Regions from separate parts of the Streptomyces sp. NPDC058665 genome, predicted to be linked through region 3. Evidence: riboswitches for the same ligand, from Rfam matches in the RefSeq annotation. Region 3 holds a riboswitch; each other region holds the start of a gene.

Region 1 (7,532 bases), on a different contig from region 3:
TCGCGCAGACTCCGGTCGAGCTGGCCGAGCGGTTCGTCAAGCATGAGCAGCCGGGGGCGCGGGGCGAGCGCCCGCGCCAGCGCCACACGCTGCTGCTCGCCACCGGACAGCGCTGCTACGGCGCGCCGCTGGGCGCCAGGCAGGCCGACGAGGTCGAGCAACTCGGCGACATGTCGCTGCTGTTGACCGCGTGGCTCGCCACGCATGCGCAGCCCGAAGGCGACGTTGCCGCCGACGTCACGCTGCGGGAAGAGCTGGTGGTCCTGGAACATCAGCCCGACACCCCGCCGGTGCACCGGCACCCCCGCCTGATCTGCGCCCTCCAGCAACACCCGCCCCGTGTCCGGCGGTTGAAGGCCGGCGACGACGCGCAACAAGGTGGACTTGCCGCTGCCACTCGGCCCGAGGACACAGACGATCTCGTGCGCCGCGATCTCCAGATCCACCGAGTCGAGCGCCGTACGGTGCCCGAATCGCACCGTCACGTCCTCAAGAGTGAGCAGGGCCATCAGAACTCTCCGGAACGGTCGGTACGGATACGTTCGAGCACCAGCAACGACACCGCGCACACCACCATCAGCACCGTGCTCAGCGCCATCGCCTGCCCGTAGTTGAGATCACCGGGCCGCCCCAGCAACCGCGCGACCGCCACTGGCAGCGTCGGCCGGTCCGGTCGCGCGATGAAGACCGTGGCACCGAACTCACCGAGCGAGACCGCGAAGGCGAATCCGGCGGCCACCAGCACCGCTCGCCGCACCACCGGCAGATCGACCTCCCGCCACACGCGCAGCGGCGACGCCCCAAGAACCGCTGCGGCCTCGCGCAACCGCCCGTCCACGGCACGCAGGACCGGAAGCATGGTCCGTACGACGAAGGGGACCCCCACCAACGCCTGGGCCAGCGGCACCAGGATCCACGACGCCCGCAGGTCCAGCGGCGGCTTGTCGAGCGTGATCAGGAACCCGAAGCCGACAGTGACCGCCGAGACGCCCAGCGGGAGCATCAGCAGCGCGTCGAAGCCCCGTACGAGGCGCCCCGCCCGCCTGAGCGCTGCCGCGGCGAGCCCGCCCACGACCAGGGCGATGACGGTGGCGACGAGGGCGTAACGCAGGGAGTTCCAGACCGCTTCCAGCGGCGGGACGAGAAACGTGCCGCCGCTCGCCTCCACCGATCGCAGCGCCCGGTAGTAGTCGAAGCCGTACCCGGCCGGGCCGTCGAGCGACCGCTCGATCAGCACGCCGAGAGGCAGCAGGATCAGCAGGAGGACGGTGCCGAGCACGCCGGCGAGCAGCGCCCACTGGCCGACTCCGCGCGGTCTGCGCACCGTCTGCGCGGGATCGACCAGTTTCAGGGCGGTCTCCCGCCTCCGTACGGTCCAGGCGTGCAGCGCCAGGATCGCGCCGACGGCGGCGAACTGGACCATCGTCAGAACGGCGGCCGTGGGCAGATCGAGCAGTCGCGCGGTCTGCCGGTAGATCTCCACCTCCAAGGTGGAGTACGCGGGACCGCCCAGGATCTGGACGATACCGAAGGAGGTGAAGGTGAAGAGGAAGACCATCAGCGCAGCGGCCGCCACGGCGGGGCCCAACGCGGGCAGCGTGACCCGCCACCACGCCGCGAGCCGCCCGGCACCGAGTACCCGTGCGGCCTCCTCCTGACGTGGGTCCAGTTGCGCCCAGAGGCCACCCACGGTGCGGACGACCACCGCGTAGTTGAAGAAAACATGCGCGGCGAGGATCGCCCACACCGTTGTGTCCGCCCGTATGCCCCACAGTTCGTCGAGCAGCCCGCCGCGCCCCAGCAGCGCGAGGAACGCCGTGCCGACGACGACGGTCGGCAGGACGAACGGCACCGTCACGACGGCGCGCAGGAGCTGTTTGCCGGGGAACTCGAAGCGCGCGAAGACGTAGGCACCGGGGAGCGCGATCAGCAGGGTGAGGGCGGTGGAGACGGCGGCCTGCCATGTCGTGAACCAGAGCACCTGCCCGATGTCGGGCCGGCTCAGTACGTCGCCGAATCTGCCCCAGTGCCAGGAGCCGTCGGCCTTCAGCCCGCGGCCGACGATCGCGGCGACGGGGTAGGCGAAAAAGACGCCGAAGAACGCGACGGGCACGGCCATGAGGCACAGCCGTCCGGCACTCCCCCGGCGCCGCGCCGCACGCACCGCGCCCTCGGCGTCCCCGCCCCGTATGCGGCCCGGCCCGCCCTTCCGCGCGGCGTCCGCGCCTACTTGACGACGAGTGAGGACCACGACTGGATCCACTCGTCACGGTTCTTGGCTATCTTCTCCGGAGCCACGGTCTGCGGCTTGTCGACGACGGCGCCGTGGTCGGTGAAGAGCGCGGGAAGCTTCGCACCGTCGACGACCGGATTCACGAACATGTTGAGCGGCATGTCCTCCTGGAAGGTCTTGCTCACCAGGAAGTCCAGGAGGGCCTTACCTCCCGCCTCGTTCTTCGCCCCCTGGAGCAGACCGGCGAACTCGATCTGGCGGAAGCAGGTCCCCGTGGCGACGCCGGTCGGCGCATCCTTCGGCTGGGGTTCGGCGTACAGGACCTCGACGGGCGGGCTCGACGCGTACGAGACGACGAGCGGGCGCTCCGCCTTCGCCTTCTTGCCGCCTGCGGAGCCCGAGAAGTCCTCGTTGTAGGCCTGTTCCCAGCTGTCGACGACCTGGACGCCGTTGGCCTTGAGCTTCTTCCAGTAGCCCTGCCAGCCGTCGTCCCCGTACGCGGCGACAGTGCCGAGGAGGAAGCCGAGGCCCGGCGAGGACTGCTCAGCGTTCTCGACCACAAGGAGGTCCTTGTAGGCGGGCTTCGTCAGGTCGGCGAAGGACTCCGGCGGCGTCAGCTTCTTGTCCGCGAAGTACGCCTTGTCATAGTTGACGCAGATATCGCCGGTGTCGACGGGCGTGACACGGTGCTCGGCGTCGTCGAGCCGTACGTCGGCGCGGACCTGGTCGAGGCCCTTCGCCTGGTGCGGCGTGAACAGGCCGTTGTCGAGAGCGCGCGAGAGGAGGGTGTTGTCGACGCCGAAGAAGACGTCGCCCTGCGGCGAACCCTTGGTGAGGATCTCCTTGTTGAGCGCCTCGCCGGCCTCGCCGCTCTTCAGCACCTTGAGGGTGTAGCCCGTCTTCTCGGTGAACTCCTTCAGTACGGAGTCCGAGGCGGCGAACGAGTCATGGGCGACAAGTGTCACGGTCTTGGCCTTCGTGCCGTCCGAGGATGTGGAGTCCTCTGACCCGCCGCCGCACGCGGCGAGCGTGGAGACTCCCAGCGCCGCGGCGACGGCGCCCACCGCCATCTTCTTCGTGGTACGCAACTGAATTCCTCCTGGGATGTCCAGGAGAAGACGCGGCCCTGCCCCGCACCGGCGGACCGGAGCGGGGCAGGGCGCAACAGCATGAGTGATGACCGAACTTCCTACCCAGAATGACCTGGGCAAGGTTCAGAGGGTCTGCGACCGTGAGGCTCTTCCCGAGCCTCTGCCGCACTCTCAGCGCTGTGGCGCTCCCCTGTCGGAATATGTAATTCGTTCGAAGCCCAGGGTACATGGACCCCAACGGGGCCCCTAGGCCGCGCTCAGCGCTCCGTCGCCGCCAGCTGACCGCAGGCCCCGTCGATCTCCTGACCGCGGGTGTCGCGCACCGTTACGGGCACCCCGTGGGAGGCGATGGCCTCGACGAAGGCCTTCTCGTCCTCGGGGCGCGAGGCGGTCCACTTCGAGCCGGGCGTCGGGTTGAGCGGAATCAGATTGACGTGCACCCGCTTCCCCTTGAGCAGCCGTCCCAGCAGATCACCCCGCCACGCCTGGTCGTTGATGTCGCGGATCATGGCGTACTCGATGGAGATGCGGCGGCCCGACTTCTCCGTGTACTCCCAAGCGGCGTCCAGCACCTCCCGCACCTTCCAACGGGTGTTGACCGGCACGAGGGTGTCGCGCAGTTCGTCGTCGGGCGCGTGCAGAGAGACGGCGAGACGACACTTGAAGCCCTCGTCGGCGAACCGCAGCATCGCGGGCACCAGGCCCACCGTCGAGACGGTGATGCCCCGTTGCGAGAGACCGAGACCGTCCGGCTCGGGGTCGGTCAGCCGGCGGATCGCCCCGACGACGCGGCGGTAGTTGGCGAGTGGTTCGCCCATGCCCATGAAGACGATGTTGGACAGCCGGGCGGGCCCGCCGGGGACTTCGCCGTCGCGCAGCGCGCGCATGCCGTCCACGATCTGGTGCACGATCTCCGCCGTGGACAGGTTGCGGTCGAGGCCCGCCTGCCCCGTGGCGCAGAACGGGCAGTTCATGCCGCACCCCGCCTGCGAGGAGATGCACATGGTGACCCGGTCCGGGTAACGCATCAGGACGGACTCGACGAGCGTGCCGTCGTGCAGTCGCCACAGCGTTTTACGGGTGGTGTCGTCGTCGCAGGAGATGTGCCGGACCACGGACATCAGGTCTGGCAGCAGCTCCGTGGCCAGCCTCGCGCGCGCGGCGGCCGGGATGTCCGTCCACTCGGCGGGGTCGTGCGCGAACCGCGCGAAGTAGTGCTGCGACAGCTGCTTGGCACGGAACGCTTTCTCGCCTAGCGACGCGACGGCCTCACGGCGCTCTTCCGGCGTGAGGTCGGCGAGATGCCTCGGCGGCTTCTTGGCGCCACGGGGCGCGACGAACGTGAGCTCTCCGGGGTTGGGCGGTGCCATGAGCTGTTTTCTCCTCGGTACGACGAGGCCGGTGTTCCCCGCCGGCTGCGGGAGGGACATGGGCACACTGCCGGTGCCAGGAGACCTCATGTGACGGGCTCCGCGACCGCGGAGCGCAGTAAGGCCCGCCGTCCAGGACGGCGGGCCTTACCAGGGTAACCGGTACGGACAGGGCTCAGCCCGAGCCGACGAAGACCACCAGCAGCAGCCACACCACCGGGGCCGTAGGCAGAAGCGAGTCGAGGCGGTCCATGATGCCGCCGTGACCGGGCAGCAGCGTGCCCATGTCCTTGATCCCGAGGTCCCGCTTGATCATCGACTCACCCAGGTCCCCGAGCGTGGCACTGGCCGCCACGGCGAGACCGAGCAGCAGCCCTTGCCACCAGGTGCCGTCCTCGATGAGGAACTGCATGCACAGCGCGCCGGCCGCCAAGGCGAACCCCACGGCGCCCAGGAGGCCTTCACGGGTCTTGCCGGGGCTGATGCGCGGCGCCAGTTTGTGGCTGCCGAAGCGCCAGCCGATCGCGTAGGCACCGGTGTCACTGACGATGGTCAGAACCAGGAACGTGAGCACACGCTGCGCGCCGTCGTCCGCCTTGAGCATCATCGCGACGAACGTCGCCAGGAAGGGCACGTAGAACGCCGCGAAAACACCCGCCGTCACGTCCTTGAGATAGCCCTCGGGCGGCTCCGTCATACGCCAGGCGAGCACGGCGAGCGCCGTGAGCGCCGTGGCGACCCAGGCGCCTTCCGCGCCCCGTACGTAGCCGGCGACCACCATCGCCGCACCACCGACCGCGAGCGGGACAAGGGGTGCCTTGATGCCCTTCTTCTCGTCGAGCCGGGAGGTCAACTCCCAGAGCCCGACGACGACGGCGACCACTATGACGCCGATGAAGACGGCCTTCACGATGAAGAGGGACGCCACGATCACCGCGCCAAGTCCCACACCGACACCTATGGCCGCCCGGAGGTCGCGGCCTGCCCGCTTCTTCGGCGGGGGTGGCGGAGGGGCGGACATGGGCTCCTGCGGCGTTTCGTCACGGAACAAGGGGCCGCCCGGCCGAGCAGCCCCCCGGTCGTCATCCTGGAACCCGCCGCTCGCGGGTACGTCGGGCACGATGGGCATGGGCCGAGTCTGCTGTGCGTCAAGCTCATCGTATGCGGGACCCGCCGGGGCAGCCCCCTGGTCAGGCGGTCCCCAGTAACCGGCAGTCGGCGGGGCCCCCCAGGAAGAGTCGTTCATCAGACCTCGAGCAGCTCGGCTTCCTTGTGCTTGAGCAGCTCGTCAACCTGGGCGACGTACTTCGCCGTGATGTCGTCGAGCTCTTTCTCCGCGCGGCGGCCTTCGTCCTCGCCGACCTCGCCGTCCTTGATCAGCTTGTCGATCGTCTCCTTGGCCTTGCGGCGTACGGAGCGGATCGAGATCTTCGAGTCCTCCGCCTTGGTCTTGGCGACCTTGATGTACTCCTTGCGGCGGTCCTGCGTGAGCTCGGGGAACACCACGCGGATGATGTTTCCGTCGTTGCTGGGGTTCACTCCAAGGTCGGAGTCGCGGATGGCCTGCTCGATGTTGCGCAGCGCGCTCTTGTCGAACGGGGTCACCACGGCCATGCGCGGCTCGGGCACCGAGAACGAGGCCAGCTGGTTGATCGGGGTCAGGGCACCGTAGTAGTCCGCCACGATCTTGTTGAACATCGCCGGGTGCGCACGACCGGTGCGGATCGCGGCGAAGTCCTCCTTGGCGACCAGGACGGCCTTCTCCATCTTCTCCTCTGCTTCGAGGAGGGTCTCTTCGATCACCACTTGCTCCTGCGTGTCTTGAGTGGGCCCGGTGTGCTTACAGGGCCGGCGGCACCTGCGTCGCGTCTTCTTCCTGCACGGTGTCCGACCGGCAGGGCTTTGTCCATCCCCGTGCGGGGCAGCCGGAGTTCAGGCCCGGGTGCCCTGATCGCTCACCAGCGTGCCGATCTTCTCACCCTTGACGGCGCGCGCGATATTGCCCTCCGTGAGGAGTTCGAAGACAAGGATCGGCAGCGCGTTGTCGCGGCAGAGAGTGACGGCCGTGGCATCGGCGACCTTGAGGTTGCGGGTGATCACCTCGCCGTACTCCAGCGCGTCGAACTTCACCGCGTCGGGATTGGTCTTGGGGTCGGAGTCGTACACCCCGTCCACGCCGTTCTTGCCCATCAGCAGTGCTTCGGCGTCGATCTCCAGGGCACGCTGGGCGGCGGTGGTGTCGGTGGAGAAGTACGGCATCCCCATGCCGGCGCCGAAGATGACGACGCGGCCCTTCTCCAAGTGACGTACGGCGCGCAGCGGGATGTACGGCTCGGCGACCTGCCCCATGGTGATGGCGGTCTGGACACGGGAGTCGATGCCTTCCTTCTCCAGGAAGTCCTGCAGGGCAAGGCAGTTCATGACCGTACCGAGCATGCCCATGTAGTCGGAGCGGGCCCGGTCCATGCCGCGCTGCTGGAGTTCGGCGCCGCGGAAGAAGTTGCCTCCACCGATGACGACGGCGATCTGCGCCCCGTCCCGTACGACGGCGCCGATCTCGCGGGCGATGGCGTGTACGACGTCGGGGTCGACGCCGAGCCCGCCCCCGCCGGCGAACGCCTCACCGGACAGTTTCAGCATGAAGCGCCCGGACTTCTTGCCGGGGTCGCTGTTGTCGTCGGTGGACTGGGTGGCGTCCGCGCGCTTGTTCATGGGGATCTCCTCGTGCACATACGAAGAAGGCCATTGCCGATGGGTCTGTGTCCCTAGCGGCAATGGCCTCCTCGTCAGATCTGCGGCCGTCCGGCGCGTGTTCGGCCGGCGGCTGCAGTAGACCCT
Region 2 (7,532 bases), on a different contig from region 3:
CTTCACCTCCGTACCGCGATTCTCGCTGAGGGCCTGCGCGGGCGTGCCCGGCAGGGACGGGTCGGGAGTGAAGAGCCACTCAAGCATCTCTTCGTCGGTGAAGCTGTCGTCCCTCAGGAGCGTCAAGGTCCCGGCGAGGCCCTTGACGACCTTGTTGCCGTCGATGAAGGCGGCCGGCACCTGGAGCGCGCGGTTCTCCCCGCGGCGCACGGCGATCAGCGTGCCTTCCTTCACCAGCTGACGCACACGCGTCACCTCGATATCCAGCATTTCGGCGATATCGGGCAGGTGAAGCCAGGCAGGGACGAGAGCATCGATCTTTGCGTCAATCTCAGTCACAGGACAAGCCTGCCATCCCGGACTGACAGTCGGAAGCCGAGCGGGACGGCGAACGGGTCGCCGGGCGGTGTCGGGCGAGGTCGGGCTGGGTCAGAGAACCGTCGATTTGAGCGGTACGGCCGGGTCTGCGGCCCGCCGCGTGTCGATCCGCGCGCCCGACGCGACGAGCTTGCGGCCCTGCGCCAGATCACGCGGCCGGCCAACGGTCATCAGCGACACCAGCGCCCCCTCGCGCAGCCACAGGACCGACCAGGCGGCGGTCGCCGGGTCGCCGCGCCACAGCAGCGTGTCGGCCCGCGCGTGATGGCCCGCGTACTGCACGAAGCGGCCGAACTGCTCGGACCAGAAGTACGGCACGGGGTCGTACGGCTCGTGAGCCTCCCCCACGATGTCCGCCGCGACCGTGCGCGGCCCCTGGAGCGCGTTGTCCCAGTGGTGCACCAGCAGCCGCTCGCCGTAGCGGGCCGAGGGGAACGAGGCGCAGTCCCCGACCGCGTACACGTCGGCCCGTGACGTGCGCAGCCGGTCGTCGGCCGTGACGGCGCCCTCGGGGCCGGTCGCGATGCCGGAGCCCGCCAGCCAGGCCGTGGCGGGTCTGGCACCGATGCCCACGACGACCGCGTCCGCCGCCAGCTCGCGGCCGTCGGCGAGGGCCACCGTGCCGGGCCCGACGCCCGTCACGCGCGCGTGGGTGAGGAGTTCCGCGCCGCTCTGCGCGTACCAGTCCCCCATCGGAGTGGCGACCTCGGCCGGCAGGGCGCCCGCGAGCGGACGGTCCGCGGCCTCGACGACGGTCACCGCGCAGTCGGCCTCCCGGGCGGCGGTGGTGAACTCGGCGCCGATCCAGCCCGCGCCGACCACGACGACGTGGTTCCGGCGGTCCAGGACGGGGCGCAGCCGCGCGGCGTCGTCCAGGGTGTGCAGCAGATGGACACCGGGCGTTTCCTCGGTGCCGGGGAGGGTGATCGGTCCGGCGCCGGTGGCGAGGACCAGTACGTCGTACGGGACCGGCCCCGCCGCCGTGTCCACCTCGTGGTCGTCGGGGCGCACGCCGGTCACTTCCAGTCCCAGCCGCAGCTCCAGGGAGAGCGCGTCGAAGTCCACGTCGAAGGCCGAACTCTCCGCCGTCCCAAGGAGGACGGCCTTCGAGAGTGGGGGCCTGTCGTAGGGCTGGTGGGGCTCGGCCCCGATGAGGGTGACGGGGCCGCCGTACCCCAGTTCACGCAGGGCGACGGCGGTCTGTACGCCCGCCATGCCCGCGCCGACGATGACGGTGCGCCGCCGGTCCGCCTGCTTCCGCTGCTCGTTCACCTGATCACCTTAGGGTCTGGCTTTTGGATCGGGCCGGGACGACGACGCCCTTACAGGGCGCGGGGAGCGGGGGTTACGCTGACCCGGAAGCATCTGTCGGCAGTAGCGAACAAGAGACTTCACACCTCGCGGGAGCCCGTACGCACCGGGCTGAGAGGGAGGCTGACGCGGCCTCCGACCGTACGAACCTGATCCGGGTCATGCCGGCGAAGGGAGGAGCTGGACGCCCATGCGCTCATCTCACGTTCCGTTGGAGCAATCCGGTCCGGAGACCTCTCCGGGCAGGTCTCCGGACCCGCCGGCCGGCCAAGGTCCCCGGCACACCGACGTCCTGGTCGTCGGGGGCGGCGTCATCGGCCTCGTCACCGCCTGGCGCGCGGCGCAGCGCGGGCTCGGCGTCACCGTCGTCGATCCCGAGCCCGGCGGCGGGGCCGCGCGGGTCGCCGCCGGGATGCTCGCCCCCGTCAGCGAACTCGACCACGGCGAGCAGACCCTGCTGGGGCTGAACATCGCCTCCGCGCGGCTCTATCCGGACTTCGTCGCCGAGCTGGAGTCGGCCACCGGGCAGGACACCGGCTACCGCGCCTGCGGCACGCTCGCGGTCGCTCTCGACGCCGACGACCGGGCGCGGCTGCGTGAACTCCACGCCCTCCAAAGGAGGTCGGGCCTGGAGTCCGAATGGCTCACCGGTCGCGAGTGCCGGCGGCTGGAGCCGATGCTCGCCCCGGGCGTACGCGGCGGGCTGCGGGCCGACGGCGACCACCAGATCGACCCGCGCAGGCTCGCGGCGGCCCTCGTGACAGCCTGCGAGCGGGCCGGGGTGGTCTTCCACCGGGCGTGGGCCGAGAGGCTGCGGGTCGTCCGGGACCGGGCCGCCGGAGTCACCGTCGGCGGCGGTACCGAACTCGGCGCCGGGCAGGTGGTCATCGCCGGCGGCAGTCTCAGCGGGCGGCTCGCCGGGGTGCCGGACGACGTCCTGCCGCCGGTACGGCCCGTCAAGGGCCAGGTCCTGCGGCTGACGGTGCCGCGCCCGTACGCGCCGTTCCTCTCCCGGACACTGCGGGCCGAGGTCCGCGGCAGCCATGTCTATCTGGTGCCGCGCGAGAACGGCGAGCTGGTCGTCGGCGCCACGAGCGAGGAACTCGGCTGGGACACGACGGTGACGGCGGGCGGGGTGTACGAACTCCTGCGCGACGCCCATGAACTGCTCCCCGGCATCACCGAACTGCCGCTCACCGAGACCCGCGCGGGGCTGCGGCCGACATCGCCGGACAACGCCCCGCTGCTCGGCCCGACCGCGCTGCCCGGCCTGCATCTGGCCACCGGGCACCACCGCAACGGGGTGCTCCTGACACCAGTCACCGGCCAGGTGATGGCCACTGTGCTCACGACGGGTGAACTCCCCGACGACGCACGGCCCTTCACACCGGACCGCTTCTCGCCCACGTTCGCGCCCGGCCAGGCGCCGGGTCTCTCCCCCGCCGTCTCCGCAGGTCAGGAGCAGCACGCATGACAGACACCGTGAATCCGCCCGTCGATCCGCACGCGAACCCTCCCACGAACCCGCCCGCGGACTCCTCCGTGACCGTCTCGGTGAACGGGGAGACCCGCGTCCTCACCGGCCCCGTCACCCTCGACGTCCTCGTCGCGACCCTCACCCCCGCCCCGTCCGGCGTCGCCGCCGCGCTGAACGAGACCGTCGTCCCGCGCGGACGCTGGTCGGCCACCGCCCTGTCCGACGGCGACCGCGTCGAAGTCCTCACCGCTGTCCAGGGAGGCTGAACCAGATGTCCGACGACAGGCTCGTCATCGGCGGCACCGCACTCAACTCCCGGCTCATCATGGGGACGGGCGGCGCGCCCAGCCTCGACGTACTGGAAAGGTCCCTGACCGCCTCCGGCACCGAGCTCACCACCGTCGCCATGCGCAGGCTCGACCCGACCGTGCAGGGCTCCGTCCTGTCGGTACTCGACCGGCTCGGCATCCGGGTGCTCCCGAACACGGCGGGCTGCTTCACCGCGGGCGAGGCGGTCCTCACCGCGCGGCTGGCACGTGAGGCGCTGGGTACCGACTGGATCAAGCTCGAAGTGGTCGCCGACGAGCGGACGCTGCTGCCCGACCCGATCGAACTGCTCGACGCCGCCGAGACGTTGGTGGACGACGGTTTCACCGTCCTGCCGTACACGAACGACGATCCGGTGCTCGCGAGGAAGCTGGAGGACGTGGGCTGCGCGGCGATCATGCCGCTCGGGTCACCGATCGGATCGGGTCTGGGCATCCGTAACCCGCACAACTTCGAGCTGATCACCGGCCACGCGCGCGTGCCGGTCATCCTGGACGCGGGGGCGGGCACGGCCTCCGACGCGGCGCTCGCCATGGAGCTGGGATGCGCGGCGGTCATGCTGGCGTCGGCGGTCACGCGCGCCCAGGAGCCCGTGCTGATGGCCGAGGCGATGCGGCACGCGGTCGAGGCGGGCCGGCTGGCCCACCGCGCGGGGCGCATCCCGCGCAGGCACTTCGCGGACGCCTCGTCTCCCAAGGAGGGGCTGGCGGTACTGGACCCGGAGCGGCCGGCCTTCTGACCCCCGTTCCGGGAGGGCCGGAGGGGGCCCTGGGGGACGGCGGCCGGAAGGGTGTCGGCCGATTGCCGCGAAGTGGTGTGCGCGCTGTCACAAGACGGCTCCATTGGCGCGTCCGGCCTCACCCGGGGCTGCGGGAGTGTCGGTGGCGGCTCGTAGAATCGGCCGGGTGGATACGACGCTCAAGGACCCTCTTGTCGGGCAGGTGCTCGACGGCCGTTACCGCGTCGACGCGCGCATCGCCGTCGGCGGCATGGCCACGGTCTACCGCGCTGTCGACACCCGGCTCGACCGGGTCCTGGCTCTGAAGGTGATGCACCCCGCCCTGGCGACCGACTCGGTCTTCGTGGAGCGCTTCATCCGCGAGGCCAAGTCCGTGGCGCGGCTGGCGCACCCGAACGTGGTGGGGGTCTTCGACCAGGGCGCCGAGGGCGCGTACGTGTATCTGGCGATGGAGTATGTGGAGGGCTGCACGCTGCGCGACGTCCTGCGCGAGCGCGGCGCCCTCCAGCCGCGTGCCGCCCTCGACATCCTGGAGCCGATGCTGGCCGCGCTGGGCGCCGCGCACCGGGCCGGCTTCATCCACCGGGACATCAAGCCGGAGAACGTCCTGATAGGGGACGACGGCCGGGTGAAGGTCGCCGACTTCGGTCTCGTACGGGCCGTCGGCTCGGTCACCAACACCAGCGGCACGATCCTCGGCACGGTCTCCTATCTCGCTCCTGAGCAGATCGAGTACGGCACCTCCGACACCCGGGTCGACGTGTACGCGTGCGGTGTCGTCCTGCACGAGATGCTGACCGGCGCCAAGCCGCACGGCGGGGACACCCCCGCGCAGGTGCTCTATCTCCATCTGAACGAGGACGTGCCCGCGCCGTCCGCCGCCGTGCCCGGAATGGCGATCGAGCTGGACGAGCTGGTCGCGGCGGCCACCGCCCGCAATCCTGAGATCCGCCCCGAGGACGCGGTGGCGCTCCTCGCGATGACCCGGGAGACACGCGCCGCGCTCGACGACGCGCAGCTGGACGCGATGCCGCCGCAGGCGACGACGTCCACGACCACGTCGGCCTCCACCGGCACGAAGGCCGGCAAGGCAGCCAAAGGCGGCAAGGGCCGCACGGGCGGCACAAGGGTGGGCGCCGCTTCGGAGCCGTCCCAGGACAGCCACGACAGCGTCGACGGCGGGGCCGGGCGCTCACGGGACGCCTCCCAGGCTTCCTACGCCCCCTCCGGAGCCACGCCGGCCACCGGTGCGGGTGATGGCCTCGGGGACGGCTCCGACGACCGTACGAGCGTGATTCCGCGCCTTGTCCGCTCCCCGGTGTCGGCCGACGAATCCGGTACGCCCGGCCCGGCCGCCTCCTCGGGAGACGACCAGGTCCGCCGCACCAGCCGGCTCACACTGCCGCCGCCTGGACCGCCCGCCCCGGCGCGACGGCCTCCCGCGCGCCGCCGGGGCGCGTCCGGACCCCCCAGGGGCGTCGTCGCCATCGTGGTGGCCGCGCTGCTGGTGCTCGGTGTGGGCGTCGGGGTCTGGTACATCAACTCCGGGCAGTTCACCCGTGTCCCCTCCGTCCTCGGACAGACCGAGGAGGTCGCGAAGAAGCGTCTCGCCGACGCCGGTCTGGACGCGAAGGTGGAACAGGACTTCAGCGGGACGTTCGAGCGCGGCACGGTCATGCGCACCGACCCCGAGCCGCGGTCGCGGATACGGGGCAACGGGTCGGTGACCCTCGTCATCTCACGCGGCCCGGAGATCGTGCGGGTCCCGGATCTGGCCGGCAAGTCGCTGGCCGACGCCAAGGACGCCCTCAGGAAGGCCGGGCTTGCGCCCGGCGTCGTCACCCGCTCCTTCGACCAGCAGACCGATCAGGGCGACATCATCCGCACCCAGCCGAAGGCGGGTACGGAGCTGCGGCCCGACGCGGGTGTCGCGCTGGTCGTCAGCAAGGGCAGCCCGGTCCACATGCCCGACGTGACCGGTCAGTCCGAGGAGGAGGCGACCGCCTCGCTGGAGGACGCGGGACTCGACGTGAGGATCGCGGCCGAGCGGGTCAACTCCCCCGAGGACGCCGGGTCGGTGGCCAGGCAGTCCGCGAAGGAGGGCACCAAGCTCGCCCGCGGCGACAGGGTCACGCTGACCATCTCCAAGGGCCCGCGGATGATCGCCGTCCCGGACGTCACCGGGAAGTCGATAGACGCCGCGAAGACGGAGCTGTCGGAGGCGGGCTTCGAGGTGAAGGTCGACCGGAGCTTCCCGTTCCTGGACGACACCGTGGAGAAGCAGTCCGTCGACGGCGGCGAAGAGGCCCCCGAGGGCAGCACCATCACCATCACGACCAAGGGAATCTGAGGCTTGACGCTCCCCGACCGCCCGCGCAATCCCGTAGGCGGCCATGTTCCGGTGGCGGGCGGTCTCGCCCGCGTGGGGCTGGCCTGGGCACGTGACATCGGCGCCGAGACCGTCCAGGTCTTCGTCGCCAACCCGCGGGGCTGGGCGACACCGCGCGGGAATCCCGCGCAGGACGAACGGTTCCGCGCGGAGTGCGCGGCCGAGGGGCTGTCCGCGTACATCCACGCGCCCTACCTGATCAACTTCGGCTCCCACACGCCTGAGACGGCCGAGAGGTCCGTGGAGTCACTGCGGCACAGCCTTCGCCGGGGCCGGGAGATCGGCGCGCCGGGCGTCGTCGTGCACACCGGATCGGCGACCGGCGGGCGGACGCGCGAGGTGGCGCTGGCGCAGGTACGGGAGCTGCTGCTGCCGCTTCTCGACGAGTTGACGCACGACGACGACCCGTATCTGCTGCTGGAGTCGACCGCGGGGCAGGGCTCCTCGCTCTGTTCGCTGGCCGGGGACTTCGGTCCGTACTTCGCCGCGCTGGACTCGCACCCCAAGCTCGGTGTCTGCCTCGACACGTGCCACATCTTCGCCGCGGGCCACGATCTGGCCGCGCCCGGCGGGACACGCCGGACGCTGGACGAGCTCGTGGAGACGGTGGGTCCCGGGCGCCTGCGGCTGATCCACGCCAACGACTCCAAGGACGTCTGCGGCGCCCTCAAGGACCGCCATGTGAACGTCGGCGCGGGCCATATCGGCGAGGAGCCGTTCCGGGCGCTGTTCTCGCATCCGGCGACCGAGGGCGTTCCGCTGGTGATCGAGACCCCCGGCGGCAAGGAGGGCCACGCGGCGGACGTGGCCCTGCTCAAGAAGCTGCGCGAGCACGGGTAAGGCCCCGGGTCCTGTCCTAAGGGCTGTCCCGTAATCCCCGGTGGATCAGCGCGCGGCGTCAGATGCGGTGC
Region 3 (7,532 bases):
AAGAGACTTCTTCCCGCTGTCGAACTCCTATGCAAAGAGATCGGAAACACGATCGGCTCGCTGGAATTCTCTATCAGTATCTGAAATATCACTCCTTGTGATCTGTTACAGCGTCCTGGACGATTAAGAAGAGGATCAAGGGGCATCAATATCGGACGTTTCACCCCTGAAACCCTCGAAATCCCTCCGAATTTCTTTACTCTCCGTAACTCTCTGTCATCCACTGCGGGGTACTTGATGCGCGAGTTTGTTCAGGCCGAAGTCCTGATGAGTTTCCTTGTCTCCGAGGAGCTCTCATTCCGAATTCCCGTGGAACTCCGTTACGAGACGGTGGATCCCTATGCGGTGCGGATGACGTTCCATCTGCCCGGCGACGCCCCGGTCACGTGGGCCTTCGGCCGCGAGCTGCTGATCGACGGAATCAACGAGCCCAGCGGCGACGGCGACGTGTACATCTCGCCGACCGATCCCGAAGAGCTCTCCGACGTCCACATCAGGCTCCAGGTCGGCGCGGAGCACGCGCTGTTCCGGGCCAGCGCCCCGCCGCTCGTGGCCTTCCTCGACCGTACGGACCGGCTGGTCCCGCTCGGCCAGGAGATGACGCTCGGGGACTTCGAGACCAACCTGGACGACACCCTCGGCCGCATCCTCGCCGAGGAGAACGCCGGCTGAGGGCCCCCGCCCCCGGCCCCAGCCTCGGCCCCGGCCCGCGTGCCGCTACGCCTTCCGCCGCCGTCCACCGCGGCCGCCACCGCGCGGCCCCGAGGACTCCGGCCGGTCGGCCGAGACCACCAGCGCCGCCAGCGCCGTCGTCACCGGCACCGAAGCGACCAGACCGATCGACCCCACCAGGGTCCGTACGATCTCCTCGGCCACCAGCTCGCTGTTGGCCACCGTCCCCACGCTCGACTCCGCGATCGAGAAGAGCAACAGCAGTGGCAGCGCCGCGCCCGCGTACGCCAGCACAAGCGTGTTGACCACCGACGCGATGTGGTCGCGGCCGATCCGGATACCCGCCCGGTAGAGCGCGCGGGGCCCCATGTCGGGGTCCGCCTGGCGCAGCTCCCACACCGCCGACGTCTGGGTGACCGTCACATCGTCCAGCACACCGAGCGATCCGATGATCACACCGGCCAGTAGCAGACCGCTCATGTCGATCTCCGGGAACAGCCCGTGGATCAGCCCGGTGTTGTCGTCCGTGTTGCCCGTCAGACTCGCCCAGCCGATGAACAGCGAGCCCAGCAGCCCGATCAGCAGCAGGGAGATCAGGGTACCGAGCACGGCGACGGACGTACGGGCGGTCAGACCGTGGCACAGATACAGCGCGATCAGCATGATGGCGCTCGCGCCGACCACCGCGACGACCAGCGGGTTCGAGCCCTGGAGGATCGCCGGAAGGATGAACAGCGTCAGCACGGCGAACGAGATGACGAGCGCGACCAGCGCCATCAGCCCCCGCAGCCGCCCCACCACGATCACCGCGAGCGCGAAGATCCCGGCCAGCAGCGCCATCGGCACCGTGCGGTCCACGTCCGTGACCGAGTACTGGAGATCCCTCGGCGCGTCCGGGGCGTACGCCACCACAACGTCCTGTTTCACGTGAAACTGCCGTGGCGCGTCCGGCTGGACGACCTCGACGAACCTGCGCCCCTTGTCCTTGCCGCTCTTCACCTCCACCGTCGCCTTCTCGCAGTCCCCGCTCTGCGCGCGCTCCGCCTCCCGCCCCTGGGGCGCCGACGTGTCGCCCGTGGACGGGACTTGAGCCGCGTTCACGTCCTTGCAGTCGACCTGCTCGATCTTCACCACCTGGCCCTGCTGGGTCTGCCGGTCGAAGCCGACACCGGTGCGCTCATGGTCGGGGGCGCCGCCGGGCCAGAGCACGATCAGACCGACAACTACGGCCGTCGCGAAGGGAATCAGCACCGCGGCGATGACCTTGCGCAGGTGTCTGGAGACCGGCGCGGCCGGCCCATGACTGTGCGAGTGGCCGTGCGGATCAGGTGTCTGCGGGGATGGGGTCACCGACCGATCATCGCAAGAACGGCGGAGGCACTCTGTTCAGCACGCCCGATATGGCGTTAGCGTGGTGGTGCCTTTACACACGCGGGAGCTCGGAGCACCGGGCTGAGAGGGCGCTGACTGTGGAGTTCCGGGGCTTCCCCGGATCCCTGAGCTGCGTCGACCGCCGAACCTGTTACCGGGTAATGCCGGCGTAGGGAGTAGGTCTCATATGACCGTTCAGGACACACGCACGCCTGCCGCGCGAGCCATCGGCTGGCACAAGGGATACGTGGAAGGATCGCGCCCCGATCTCCGGGTGCCGGTCCGGCAGGTGCATCTCACCAACGGCGACGACGTCACGCTGTACGACACGTCGGGGCCGTACACCGACCCCACCGTCGAAACCGACGTACGGCGCGGACTCGCCCCGCTCCGGGAGAACTGGATCATCGGCCGCGGCGACACCGAGGAGTACGCGGGCCGCCCCGTCCGCCCCGAGGACGACGGGCTCAAGCACACCTCGCCACGCGGCGGGCTCCGCAATCTCGACGCGGTCTTCCCCGGCCGCCCGCGCCAGCCGCGCCGGGGCCGCGACGGGCAGGCGGTGACCCAACTCGCGTACGCCCGGCGCGGCGACATCACCCCGGAGATGGAGTACGTCGCCATCAGGGAGAACGTCGCGCCCGAGGTCGTACGCGACGAGATCGCGGCCGGCCGCGCCGTACTGCCCGCCAACGTCAACCACCCCGAGATCGAACCCATGATCATCGGCAAGCGGTTCCTCGTGAAAGTCAACGCCAACATCGGTAATTCCGCGGTCACTTCCTCCATCGAGGAGGAGGTGGACAAGATGACCTGGGCCACCAAGTGGGGCGCCGACACGGTCATGGACCTCTCCACCGGCCGCAACATCCACACCACCCGCGAGTGGGTGTTGCGCAACTCCCCCGTCCCCATCGGCACCGTGCCGCTCTACCAGGCACTGGAGAAGGTCGACGGCAAGGCCGAGGAGCTGACCTGGGAGATCTACAAGGACACCGTCGTCGAACAGGCCGAGCAGGGCGTCGACTACATGACCGTCCACGCGGGCGTGCTGCTGCGCTACGTGCCGCTGACGGCCCGCCGCAAGACCGGCATCGTCTCGCGCGGCGGCTCGATCATGGCCGCCTGGTGCCTCGCGCACCACAAGGAGTCGTTCCTGTACGAGAACTTCGAGGAGCTGTGCGACATCCTCGCGGCGTACGACGTGACGTACTCCCTCGGCGACGGACTGCGCCCCGGCTCGATCGCCGACGCCAACGACGAGGCGCAGTTCGCCGAGTTGCGGACGCTGGGCGAGCTGAACACCATCGCCAAGCGGCACCACGTACAGACCATGATCGAAGGTCCGGGCCATGTCCCGATGCACAAGATCAAGGAGAACATCGACCTCCAGCAGGAGATCTGCGAGGAGGCTCCGTTCTACACGCTCGGCCCGCTGACGACGGATGTCGCCCCGGCGTACGACCACATCACCTCCGGCATCGGCGCGGCGATGATCGCCTGGTGGGGTACGGCGATGCTCTGCTACGTGACCCCCAAGGAGCATCTGGGCCTGCCGAACCGCGACGACGTGAAGACCGGTGTCATCACGTACAAGATCGCGGCGCACGCGGCGGATCTGGCCAAGGGGCATCCGGGGGCGCAGGAGTGGGACGACGCGCTGTCGGACGCGCGGTTCGAGTTCCGCTGGGAGGACCAGTTCAATCTGGCTCTCGACCCGGACACGGCACGGGAGTTCCACGACGAGACGCTGCCCGCCGAGCCGGCGAAGACCGCGCACTTCTGCTCGATGTGCGGGCCCAAATTCTGCTCGATGCGGATATCACACGACATCCGGCGGGACCACGGCGGTTCGCAGGACGAGATCGAGGCGGGAATGGCCGCCAAGTCGAAGGAGTTCGCGGCGAGCGGGAACCGGGTCTATCTGCCGCTGGCGGAGTGAGCGGCGGTACGTGACAGAAGGAGGCCCCCGACCGGTGCGCGAACCGGTCGGGGGCCTCCTTTCTGTCTCTGTGCCCTCGTATCCGCGGAGTTCGGTGCTCCGGCTCCGTAGGTCGTAGCCGGGACTCCCACCAAAGTGGTGGTCGGGGCCGCGAAAGGTGGGCACGGGGCGGAATCACTTGTACCGGGGAGTGGCCGACGTATCGGATGAGTCCTGTAGACGCAGGCGGCAGAGCGCTTTCACCGACATCCCCAACATCCCGAGGGATAGACCTGAATGGCCACAGAAACCGGCACCGGACACGCGGCGCCCGAATCGACACCGACCCCCGTCCCGCCGGATCTGCCCCCGCACTCCGGGCTTCTGCTCGGCATTCTGTCGCTGGCCGCCTTCATGGCCGGGCTCGATCTCTTCATCGTCAACGTCGGCTTCGACGCCATCGGCCGTGAATTCGACGGCGTCTCCCTCGCGGACCTCTCCTGGGTACTCAATGCCTACGCCATCGTCTTCGCCGCACTCCTGGTGCCCCTGGGGCGGCTGTCCGACCGCTACGGCCGCAAGGCCGGATTCCTGCTCGGCGTCGCCCTGTTCACCGCCGCGTCCGCGGCCTGCGCCGTATCGACGTCCCTGTGGCAGCTGGTCCTCTTCCGGGTGCTCCAGGCGGTCGGCGCCGCCGCGCTGACGCCCGCCAGTCTCGGTCTGCTGCTCTCGGCGTTCCCGCCGGAGCGCCGGGCCGGCGCCGTACGGATCTGGTCGGCGAGCGCCGCGCTGGCGGCGGCGGCCGGGCCGGTCGTCGGCGGACTGCTGGTCAGCGCGTCGTGGCGGTGGATCTTCCTGGTGAACATCCCCATCGGTGTCATCGCGCTGGTCGTGGCGGTACGTATCGTGCCCGACTCCAGGGAAGCGGCGATGACCCGGCTGCCCGATCTGCCGGGAGCCGCGCTGCTGACGGGGGCGATCGGGCTGCTGGCACTCGGTCTGGTGAAGATCAACGACTGGTCCGCGGTCCGGACGTCCGCCGTGCTGGCCGGTGCGGTCCTCGGGGTCGCGGTGTTCTGGTTCCGGTCGCGGCGCCATGCCTCCCCGGTGATCGAACCGGCGCTGCTCCGGGTGCGGGCCTTCGGCTGGTCGAACCTGACGGCCATCGCCTTCAGCGCGGCGTTCGCCGCGAACCTGCTCACCGCGATCCTGTGGATGCAGCAGGTCTGGCACTACTCCGCACTGCGTACGGGACTCGGGATCGCCCCGGGCCCGCTGATGGTCCCGCTGGGCGCGATCGTCGCGGCGAAGCTGGCGTCCCGTGTCCCGCCGGGCCGGATGGTCGCCGTCGGCTGTCTGCTGTGCACCGCCGGTGTGCTGCTGATGGCGGCGGGCATGGGGCAGAACCCGCACTACGCGAGCGAGTTGCTGCCCGGCTGGCTGGTCGGCGGCGTCGGGGTGGGCCTCGCGCTCCCCACGATCCTCGCGACCGCCACGACGGACCTGCCGGCGGCCCGGTTCTCCACGGGCAGCGCGGTGGTCAACATGAGCCGGCAGATCGGCAGTGTGCTGGGGATCAGCCTGCTGGTCGCGATCCTCGGCACCCCGCTCACGTACGACGCGACCCATGAGGCGTTCGTCCACGCCTGGGCCGCGATCGGAATCTTCATGATGCTCGGCGCCGCGACCGCGTTCGGCATGACCTCGCGTCCTGCCGCCCGCGGCTCCCGGGCGCCGGCGAGCACGTAACCATCTCCTTTCGAGAGGAAACGTCATGAACACAGGCATCAACCTGGGCAGCGGCACCAACCTCGCCGCGGGCACCGACGGTGCGAGCACGAGCAAGACGCGCGTCGTCTTCGTCGACTGTCTGCCCGCGCTCACCCTCGGCCCGCAGCTCTCGCTGGCCCGCTTCGGTGAGATCGGCCTCGACCGCTCCACCCCCGACACCTTCGAGCGCTACCTGCACGACCTCGAACCGGGCACCGAACTGGCCGTCGCCTTCATCGGCGGCAGCGGCTCGTCGGCACCGGCGGCCGTCCGGGCCCTGCGCGGGATGCGCGGCTTCTCCAAGACCCGCGTGTACGTCGTCGGCGACGGCGCCGGCGGCCCCGTACCCGGCTGGGCCGAGGTGCACGACGTCGAGGACATCATCGCCCCGGCCGCCTTCGACGGGTTCGGCTTCGCCGACACCGTCGAGATAGGCATGCGGGCCCACGGCTCGCTGATCCTCGACCCGCTCTACACCGACTTCTACCTCGACATGACGTGGAACAAGATCTTCGACTGGTTCGAGACGACCCGCTGGGACTGGCGTGAGCTGGACCTCGACAAGCTCAACCCCGAGCTGATGAGCGCCGATGAGGTCGACTTCCTCACCGAGGCGGCGATCATCGAGTTCGGCACCCTGCCGGGCGCGCACAACTTCCTGCGCGAGTGGGAGGGCGAGACCAGCTTCTCGTCCTGGGCCCTGAGCTGGGGCGCGGAGGAGGCACGGCACTCGCTCGTGCAGGCCCGCTGCCTCGACAAGCTGGGCGTCAAGGTCCGTTCCAAGCACGCGCTCTACAAGCGCGAGCCGTACCCGATCGGCGACACCCGCGTCGGCACCCTGATGATGAACATCATCTCCGAGGCCCGCGCCGCCGAGCTCTACCGCGCGCTCGCGGCCGAGACCAAGGAGCCCGTGGTCAGGGGCATCTGGAAGCTCCTCGGCCGCGACGAGTCCCGGCACGCCCGCGCCTTCTACGTCTTCACGCAGGAGCTGTGCGACGGCAACCGGGAGAGCCAGATCGCCGCGCTCAAGATGGCGTACGTCTGGCTGGCGGACCGCAGCGACGGTCTCAAGCACCCGGCTGGGCACTTCTACCCGCACTCGACGTCCGCGAAGGGCGTGCGGCGTATCGAGACGATCCAGGACGGCGCCACCGACGCCGCCGACGGCAAGGTGCTCTCCATGGTGCGACGGCTGGTCGAGGACGACTCCATCGAGTCGTCGAAGGACCTCAAGCGCAAGCTCCGCTCGCTCATCTGACCCGGCGTCGCCGTCGGCGGAAGCCGGCGGCCGACGACCGGACAGCAGCCGACGACCGACGATCTGAGGAGCGGGGTCTTGCCCGAGTCAGCGTTCAACGACAGCGACACCGGGGCGGCGGCCGACACGGCCAACTGCTTCGGCTGCGCTCCGCACAACCCCATCGGGCTGCGGCTGGTCTTCGAGGAGGAAGGCAACGGATTCGGCACCCGTATCAAGCTCGGCGCCGACTACGAGTCGTTCCCCGGCGTCATCCACGGCGGCATCGTCGCCGCGATCCTGGACGAGACGCTGGCCCAGGCCGTGTACCGGTCCGACCGGATCTCCGCGTTCACCACCGGCCTGCGGATCCGCTACGGCAGGCCCATGGAGACCGGCGCCGAGTACACGGCCCACGCCGAGATCATCAAGCGCGACGCCCTGTCGGTACGGGCCTCCGGGGAGATCCGGCTGCCGGGCGGCGATCTCGTGGCCGCGGCCGACGGCACGTTCCACCTGCTCACGGACGACGTCCTCGGTACGTACGACAAGCGCCTG

What was found. Region 3 has a riboswitch for thiamine pyrophosphate ahead of thiC (phosphomethylpyrimidine synthase ThiC). Riboswitches for the same ligand answer to the same signal wherever they lie in the genome.
Region 1: another riboswitch for thiamine pyrophosphate. It lies ahead of ACFWV8_RS08125 (thiamine ABC transporter substrate binding subunit); the one in region 3 lies ahead of thiC (phosphomethylpyrimidine synthase ThiC).
Region 2: another riboswitch for thiamine pyrophosphate. It lies ahead of thiO (glycine oxidase ThiO); the one in region 3 lies ahead of thiC (phosphomethylpyrimidine synthase ThiC).

What each region holds. Positions count from the first base shown of each region.
Region 1 covers NZ_JBHXRX010000009.1:78,761-86,292, reverse strand. The annotation lists gene ACFWV8_RS08135 (ABC transporter ATP-binding protein) at 1-509, opposite strand, end outside; gene ACFWV8_RS08130 (ABC transporter permease) at 509-2,119, opposite strand; gene ACFWV8_RS08125 (thiamine ABC transporter substrate binding subunit) at 2,227-3,321, opposite strand; TPP riboswitch at 3,402-3,526, opposite strand; gene rlmN (23S rRNA (adenine(2503)-C(2))-methyltransferase RlmN) at 3,582-4,694, opposite strand; gene ACFWV8_RS08115 (phosphatidate cytidylyltransferase) at 4,870-5,940, opposite strand; gene frr (ribosome recycling factor) at 5,940-6,497, opposite strand; gene pyrH (UMP kinase) at 6,627-7,406, opposite strand.
Region 2 covers NZ_JBHXRX010000071.1:51-7,582, forward strand. The annotation lists gene ACFWV8_RS32410 (Rv2175c family DNA-binding protein) at 1-339, opposite strand, end outside; gene ACFWV8_RS32415 (NAD(P)/FAD-dependent oxidoreductase) at 430-1,593, opposite strand; TPP riboswitch at 1,769-1,883, shown strand; gene thiO (glycine oxidase ThiO) at 1,880-3,163, shown strand; gene thiS (sulfur carrier protein ThiS) at 3,232-3,432, shown strand; gene ACFWV8_RS32430 (thiazole synthase) at 3,438-4,232, shown strand; gene ACFWV8_RS32435 (PASTA domain-containing protein) at 4,399-6,582, shown strand; gene ACFWV8_RS32440 (deoxyribonuclease IV) at 6,586-7,461, shown strand.
Region 3 covers NZ_JBHXRX010000026.1:79,757-87,288, reverse strand. The annotation lists gene ACFWV8_RS19045 (IclR family transcriptional regulator) at 1-84, shown strand, start outside; gene ACFWV8_RS19040 (SsgA family sporulation/cell division regulator) at 238-672, shown strand; gene ACFWV8_RS19035 (YibE/F family protein) at 718-2,022, opposite strand; TPP riboswitch at 2,094-2,236, shown strand; gene thiC (phosphomethylpyrimidine synthase ThiC) at 2,231-3,985, shown strand; gene ACFWV8_RS19025 (MFS transporter) at 4,262-5,713, shown strand; gene ACFWV8_RS19020 (ferritin-like domain-containing protein) at 5,739-6,995, shown strand; gene ACFWV8_RS19015 (PaaI family thioesterase) at 7,074-7,532, shown strand, end outside.